2 regions of the Rhodohalobacter sp. SW132 genome follow, and region 1 is predicted to be linked to the other one. Evidence: riboswitches for the same ligand, from Rfam matches in the RefSeq annotation. Region 1 holds a riboswitch; the other holds the start of a gene.

What was found. A riboswitch is a leader RNA that binds a small molecule or an ion and turns the genes downstream of it on or off. The one in region 1 is predicted to bind cobalamin.
Region 2: it holds a riboswitch for cobalamin, as region 1 does, so the genes downstream of both, DYD21_RS11930 (TonB-dependent siderophore receptor) here and DYD21_RS02435 (ribonucleotide-diphosphate reductase subunit beta) in region 1, are expected to answer to the same signal.

What each region holds. Positions count from the first base shown of each region.
Region 1 covers NZ_QUOK01000001.1:564,667-568,415, forward strand. The annotation lists gene DYD21_RS02430 (ribonucleoside-diphosphate reductase subunit alpha) at 1-739, opposite strand, end outside; gene DYD21_RS02435 (ribonucleotide-diphosphate reductase subunit beta) at 964-1,944, opposite strand; cobalamin riboswitch at 2,093-2,298, opposite strand; gene DYD21_RS02440 (hypothetical protein) at 2,573-3,151, shown strand; gene DYD21_RS02445 (hypothetical protein) at 3,313-3,749, shown strand, end outside.
Region 2 covers NZ_QUOK01000005.1:310,171-313,919, reverse strand. The annotation lists gene DYD21_RS11935 (hypothetical protein) at 26-694, shown strand; cobalamin riboswitch at 935-1,137, shown strand; gene DYD21_RS11930 (TonB-dependent siderophore receptor) at 1,279-3,225, shown strand; gene DYD21_RS11925 (DUF6580 family putative transport protein) at 3,244-3,749, shown strand, end outside.

The DNA.
Region 1 (3,749 bases):
TTACATCTGTCCCCACTCCGCCGGCATATTTCGCCAGGAATGCGGTTTCACGGGCTTTGTCCATGATCGATTCAAGCGAATCATCCACCACGCTCACGTAACAGGAGGAGTATTGCGAAACCGGGGTGCCGGAGTTAAAAAGCGTAGGTGTGGAGTGAAGGTATTCCAGGCGCGATAGTTTGTTGTACATTTTGATCACCTCTTCGTTGGATGATCCGATGCCCATCGCCACACGCATAAAAAACCACTGTGGTTTTTCAATGGTCTGATTGTCCCGGTTTTTTGCGAGATATCGATCCTTTAGCGTTGTGAGGCCAAAATAACCGAACTCGTGATCTCTGTCGTGATCGATCGCGGAACTCAGCAGTTCAATATCAAACTCTTTGAGTTCTTCACTGATGAGGTTCTGACCGATTGAGTGATCCAGGTAGCTGCTGAACGAATCCAGCCTTCGTTCGATATCGGTGTGAATCAATTTCAGAAGCTGACGGGTGGCCAGCGTATCGTAGATGGGATGGCGCGGAATGAGCTGCTCGATCGCCTTCAGCACAAGCTGATCCAATTCTTCGGATGAGACCCGTTCCGGCACTTTCAGGTCCAGTTCCTTCATAATCAGGAAAACCAGCTCGTAGTCATCTTCCACCTCAAGCCCCTGGATGATATTAAAAATTGCGTTGATAATTTTCTGTGTCTGGAAAGGCTCTTCCTTACCGTTTCGTTTAATGACCGTTCGTTTCATTTTGTTGGATATATTTTGTTTGGATTATGAATGAGTTGTTAGAGGGAAAAGTGAAAGGGCAAAAGTGAGAAGAAAAGTCCCTTACCCCCCGAGGGACGTGCCTTTGGCAAAAGGGGTGTCCAATAAAATCTTTCCAGATCTTGAAAAACATCCCCCTAAATCCCCCTTTAATAAGGGGGGACTTTTCACCTTTCACATTTGCCTTTTCACTTCTCGCCTCAGCCCTAATAATTTGTATACTCTGTCGAGGAGACCTCAAAGAAATTGATCAGTTTTTTCACGTCCTCTTTTTGCAGAAACCGGAGCGGATTCTCGGTGATATGAAACTCAGGCTCAAACCCAAGCTCCTGGAGCCTGCGATCGGTGATATATTTCAGGTAGCGCTCCAGCTCACCGAACGAGATTCCCAGGATGGTGTGATCTCCGAATTTGTGCTCTACATATTCGATTTCGAGTTCGGCGCCTTCCAGGATCAGATCCCGGATTTCGTTCACAAACGCCTCATCTTCTGTGATTTCCGGGTTTTCGTCCAGCATGATCAGGATCGCTTCAATTCCGTTCTGCAGGTGAAGGGATTCATCAATCAGCACCAACTCCACTCCGGAAACCACATTATTCATTTTCCCCATATCCTTGAGGGCGAAAAAATGGGCAAATGAGGAATAGAAAAAGATTCCTTCCATCACGATGTTGTTCAGCAGTATCGCTTTCAGTATCTGTTTCTGACCGGCAATTGTATCCGGATCGATCCCGTCCTGGCTGATTTTATCGATTGCATCCACAATCAGCGACTGCTTCTTGCGGAGAATCGGATCTTCAAACGCCACTTCATACATCTTGTCGCGATCCATGCCGAAGGATTGCAGCACAATTTCAAAAAAATCACTGTGGATATTTTCCATGAAGAGTTGTGTACTGAAACTCATTTTTGCGTGGGGATCGGTAAGCAGCGGGAAAAAGGTGTTCACCAACACGTTTTGCACCAGCAGTTCGGAAGAGCAAAAATATCCCACGGCAGTATCGAACAGATCTTTTTCATTCTCTGAAAGAGATTGGTAATCGAGAGCATCCTGCTGGATGTTCAGCTCTTCGGGAAACCAGATCGCTTTTTTCTGTTTTTCGTACAGCTCTTTGAAAATCGGGTAGGATGGATCTTCCGTGAGCTTGATGTTCTCTCGCACAGAGGTTTTGCCGGTTAATTTCATAAGTCTTCGTCTATTTTAATCAATTAGGCGGGCGCTAAAATAGAACAGGAGAAAAGTTAATCCGGGCGGGCTGATTCTACGAATACGGATACAGGACAGCCACAAAACGGGTTCATGATCTTTTCAACTGCACCTTAACTCCCGAAGGTTTGTTTACTTGATCTAAGGCAGGTCTCCTGGCTCATTGGAATCTTCGGTCCGCCTTCCCGCTTATTTTTGGGCTTAAGCAGTGGCACCGGGCCGAAGTCGTCAATTTACAGTTGCGGGTACAGCTCCCGTTTTTCACGGGATTCCCTTTTCATTCCGAAGCCGCACAATTGCCGGCACCGAAACACCTTATCTCACACGTATAACTTGATGAAAATTAAGTCGCTAAACAATCTTACTTTTCCACAAAATGGCGAAGTTGTCCACAATATTCAGGAGAAATAGGAAATTTCAGAGATCGAAAAAGCAGAAACCTACCGTTTGTGTTTCCTGAGATTGGTAAATATCAGTGATTCTCAACCAAGATTTTGCCCCCAGACGCTGACGATGAACCGCATTCATATGCTATGTTTTGGCCCTCGTGATGTAACTATGTTATAAGTGATAGCCATTATTCGGACAAATTTAATCAATCACCAAAATGATGAGGAAATTGAACGGTCTCATAGCCCTGGCGTTCATTTTTGTGATAAGCGCTCTTGTTCTTTCCTCGTGTTATACACAGGTGAAACCCTCGGTTTCCAAATTTAGTAATCCTGCCTATCCTCCACTGCCAGACCGTATTTTGCAGCTTGCCCCTGAGAACTCCGACCTTATCCAACTTGGAATAGAAAAAGAAAAAACTTTGAAAGATATTGCAATGAGGCTGGAATGGGAGGGATTTTCCATCTGCCATATCGATGAGGAGATTCAGACACTTGCCGCTCAGCAGCGATTCAGGAATGAACGGTTTACGCTGCAAATCAACCTTATTAAGTCAGGTGATATTTTAGAAGGCATTATCATCTGGAGTCCCCCACGGTCATTTCCACATCCTATGTCACCCAGAAAAAGTAACCCACAACGCTGGCACAAAGCTTATCGTGATAGAAATCTCTCGTCAAAGAATGCCAAAGCATTTGCAATTGGAACCTTTCACCTGCTGCACATTCCGCATCATTCCCTTACATTTGAATCAGGATATCAGCTAAACGTTGGCACCGCTGGTTTTTGCAGGTAATGCAAGATCATCGTTTATTACACAGATCAAGCTTTATCTATTCTTGCATCGCTTTCTTATATTTGGACGAAACAAATCGTTACGCGATCGATAAACCCATATCAGCTTATTTACCTAACTGAGATCGACCGGAACGGACAGAACATTTTTAGCCATATTTCATGTACCAGCAATTTCATATCAACATCCAGTATAAATCACGCGAACGCCGAATTCTGAATGCCGTGCTTGCGCTGGCTACAGGTGTACTGACGCTCATCTATCCCAGCTTTCTCTACCTGATTGCCGGCGGATACCTGATTGCTCTCGGTTTGATGTTTCTCTATTTTAAAATTCCTGCTATTATCGCCGCTTTCCCCATTCTTTTCGGTGCACTGATTTTTGCCATGCCCGACCTGATTCCGATCTCATTTGCCGCATTTCTCGGGCTTTTTGGCTTGCTGCTGCTGCTGAGTTTCGGATTTATGTTTATGGGGGTTCTTACCCTCATTTTAGCAGCGCTGATCTTGTCAAATCCTGATTCTGTCGCTTATTTAATTGCCGCATTTCTCCTGCTCTACGGTTTTTCAAACCTGATCAAGCTTTTCCAAAAAAAGAG
Region 2 (3,749 bases), on a different contig from region 1:
ACATGGAATTTAACCTATATGAATCATGCTTGATAAATTGAAAAATATCACAGATCAGATCAGCCAGCGAAAAAATGGTGTTACTTTTGATGCTGCACGGTTTAATGACCCGATAGCGGAACAGGTGAATTGGACCGTAATCAAAGCAGGCGGAAGTAACTTTCAAACCCACAAACTGGTTGAAGCCGGATCGTCTCGCATAGAAAGTGAACCGACACTGATCAGTAAAATTTTTCCGATGATTTTTGTGATCATGGGCCTTGCCATTCCGCTTGTGCTGATTTCAGCCGGTTATCTGTCAGGTAATCAGGATCTTTTCCACATGTCATTTGCTTCTGTTCTGTTCGGGCTGATATTTGTTGGAGTTGGTGCCTTTTTCTTTCGGAAACTATCAGAGAAAATGATTTTTGATAAGCTAAAAAACCGGTTCTGGGTGGAGAAACCTGGAAAAGAAAAAAATATGACAGAACTCATGAACAACGAATTGAAACTCAGTGATGTGCACGCCATTCAGCTTGTCTCAAAATTTTTAAAGGGTAATAATAAGTCGTTTTACATCTATGAAATGAATGTTGTGATGAATGATACTCAGCGGTACAACGTAATGCGCCACGGGAAAAAGAGGCAGATCCGCCGGGATGCAGCGAAACTTTCCAAATTTATGGGAAAACCGATTTGGGATGCGGCAGATTGAACCCCGGCTTTTTTTCGCTGAATTTCGCTGAATTTCGCGGAGTAACGCTGATAAGTCAAATGTATCTTCAAAATCGGCGGATTAATAAGGATGATTCTGCGTTAATAATCCATTTTCTAAATGGATTTACGTTTTAGACAGCTATGAGTGAATCTAACTCATCCAACAGAAGAAATCAGAGAGATTCAATTCATGGAAAATGGAGTTAATTGAGTATTGACATCCATCCGATTTCACGGTACCATTCATGCCGCAACAGGTTCCCGTCCGCCTCCGGGCAGTCGGGATGAAAAGGGAATCCGGTGAAAATCCGAAACTATCCCCGTAGCTGTAAGCTCTATCGAAACCTTCAGTACTCTTTGCCACTGTTCCACCCAAAATGGAACGGGAAGGCTGCTGAAGGGGAGTGAGTCAGAAGACCTGCCTGGTTGCAAATCATAAATAATTCAGGCTTTCGGAGGAAAAGCCAGGAATGTGGAACTGCTCTGCCCGTGCGTTATTAAATTGTGCGGATGTTATTGTAGTACACCTTTCTATTTTTTCTCGAAAGCTCATCGGTTAAACTAAATAAAATCAATTCGACCATGAGCAAAATTTATCTACTATTAGCGGGATTTCTGCTGTGCGCCTCAGCAATTCAGGCACAGCCATTTATTGAATCGGAACCTTCCGATGTCGCGACCGATACTCTTGAACTCGATCGTGTGGTGGTTACAGCATCCAAACTGCCGCTTACGCAGCGGGAAACAACAAAGCCCGTTATCCTGATCACCCGCGAAGAGATTGAACGAAATAGCGGCCGGGATCTCTCCCAGATTCTGAATCAGCAGAGTGGAATCCGGGTAAACGATTCCTATGGAGCCCCATCAAACGGACGAATTCTCTATTTACAGGGCGCAGCAGCTCAAAATACTCTTATTCTTGTGGATGGTCTGCCGGTGAGTGATCCATCCGGGGTTGGCGGACTTTTTGACCTGCGGCTGCTGCCCACAAATAACATTGAACAAATTGAAATTATCAAAGGAAGTCAGTCCACTCTTTACGGTACCGATGCCATCGCAGGTGTGGTAAACCTGATTACCCGAAGCGGCGGTGACGAACTTGTGAACGCAACCGGACGCCTTTCGTATGGCTCATATAACACCTTTAATGGAAATGTGGGCGTGAATGGAAGTGCCGGCGAGCGAGTGCGCTATACGCTGAATTACAACCGGGAGACGAGTGACGGATTCAGTGCCGCCCGTGATCCCGAAGATACAGGAACCTTCGGTGACGATGGTTATTCACTGGATTCATTTTTTGGAAAGGCAGACGTTTCAGTGACTGAAAATCTTACGATTTCTCCATTTCTGAACTATTCCAAAAATGAGGGAGATTACGACGCAGACGCTTTCCAGGATGCGGATAACTTTTATTCTCTTGAGCTTCTGAATCCCGGAGTGCAGGCACAGTTCAGCAGGGGTGATCTGCGTTTGAATGGAGGATATAACTACTCACGAACCCAGCGAATGTTTGATTCGCAGTTTGGGGTTAATGAATTTGAGGGGCAGATGCACAATGCCGATCTGTTTGGAAATTACAGGCTGACAAATCACCTGCAGGTTCTGGCGGGATTCAATTTCCAGGATTTTACGATTCCCGAAAGCGAAGATGAGGGGTTTGACAATAATGGAAATCCTGTAACGGTGGTATTTGAAGAGAGAGATGCACAGGTCGTTAGTCCGTACGCCACACTCTATCTTAAGGATTGGAATGGACTGAGTACTGAAATCGGCTACAGGCTGAACAACCACAGCGAGTACGGCAACAATTCCACATTCAGTATTGCGCCGTCGTATCAGGTTACGGATCAGGTGAAGCTCTTTGCATCGGTCAGCAGCGGATTTAAAGCTCCAACACTGGATGAGCTATTTGGTCAGTTTGGCGCCAATCCGGATTTGGATCCTCAAACAAGTCTCTATTTTAATATCGGGGCAGAATCATACCTGTTGGACCAATCCCTGAAATTGAGCGCTCAGTATTTCAACCGGGAGATTGACGATCTGATCATCTATGGCCCGACAGGATACATCAACCGGGATCGTCAGAACGATCAGGGAATTGAGCTATCTGCTGATTGGATCATCAATAACCGCATCAGAACCGGCGCGTGGTACAATTATCTTGACGGCGAAATTACAACATTCGGAGAAGATGGAGAAGATACGCAAAGCAACCTGATTCGCCGGCCAACGAACAGTTTTGGTTTTAATGCCGGAGTATCTGTTACCGATCAGATCTATGTTCGGCTGGATGGTGAGTACAATGGCGAGCGAACCGATATTTTCTTCAATCCCGATAATTTTATGCAGGAAGATGTGACTCTTGATGCATATACGCTCGTGAATATCTATGCGGAGTATAAACTGTATGATGGCAGATTCACGATCTTTGGAGATGTGAAAAATCTGTTCAATTCCGATTTTACGGAGGTGTATGGGTATAATACCATGGGAACAGCCGTAAAAGCCGGACTCCGGTTCAATCTCTGATTCGTCACCTGAACAACTATGAACAGACTTAAAGATACATTTACTTTTGGGATGGCTGGTGCGGTAATTCTGCTTTTCATCGCCGCAATGGCAACCTGGCGCGTTTATATGGGTTCTCACGCCGGCGAGATGGCAATGGCGAATTTCTCGCCGATCGGGGCTATGGCACTATTTGGAGGGGCCTATTTCAGTCGCTCCAAAGCGTTAATATTCCCGCTGCTTACACTCTGGCTGAGTGATATCATGCTCAACCGATTTCTCTATTTTGGAGAGTGGGTCTTTTTTTATGATGGGTTCCTCTGGGTGTACGGTGCTTTTGCGCTGATGGTATTTGCCGGGCGCTGGATGAAACCAAACAAAGGAGTCGGACGGTTTGTAGGAGCTTCCGTTGCAATTGTATTTATTCACTGGATCGTGACCGATATCGGCGTTTGGCTCTCCAGCCCGATGTACCCGCTTACGTTAGAGGGGCTTTGGCTATGCCTGGTTGCCGCGATTCCGTTTGAGCTGAATCTTCTTGCGGG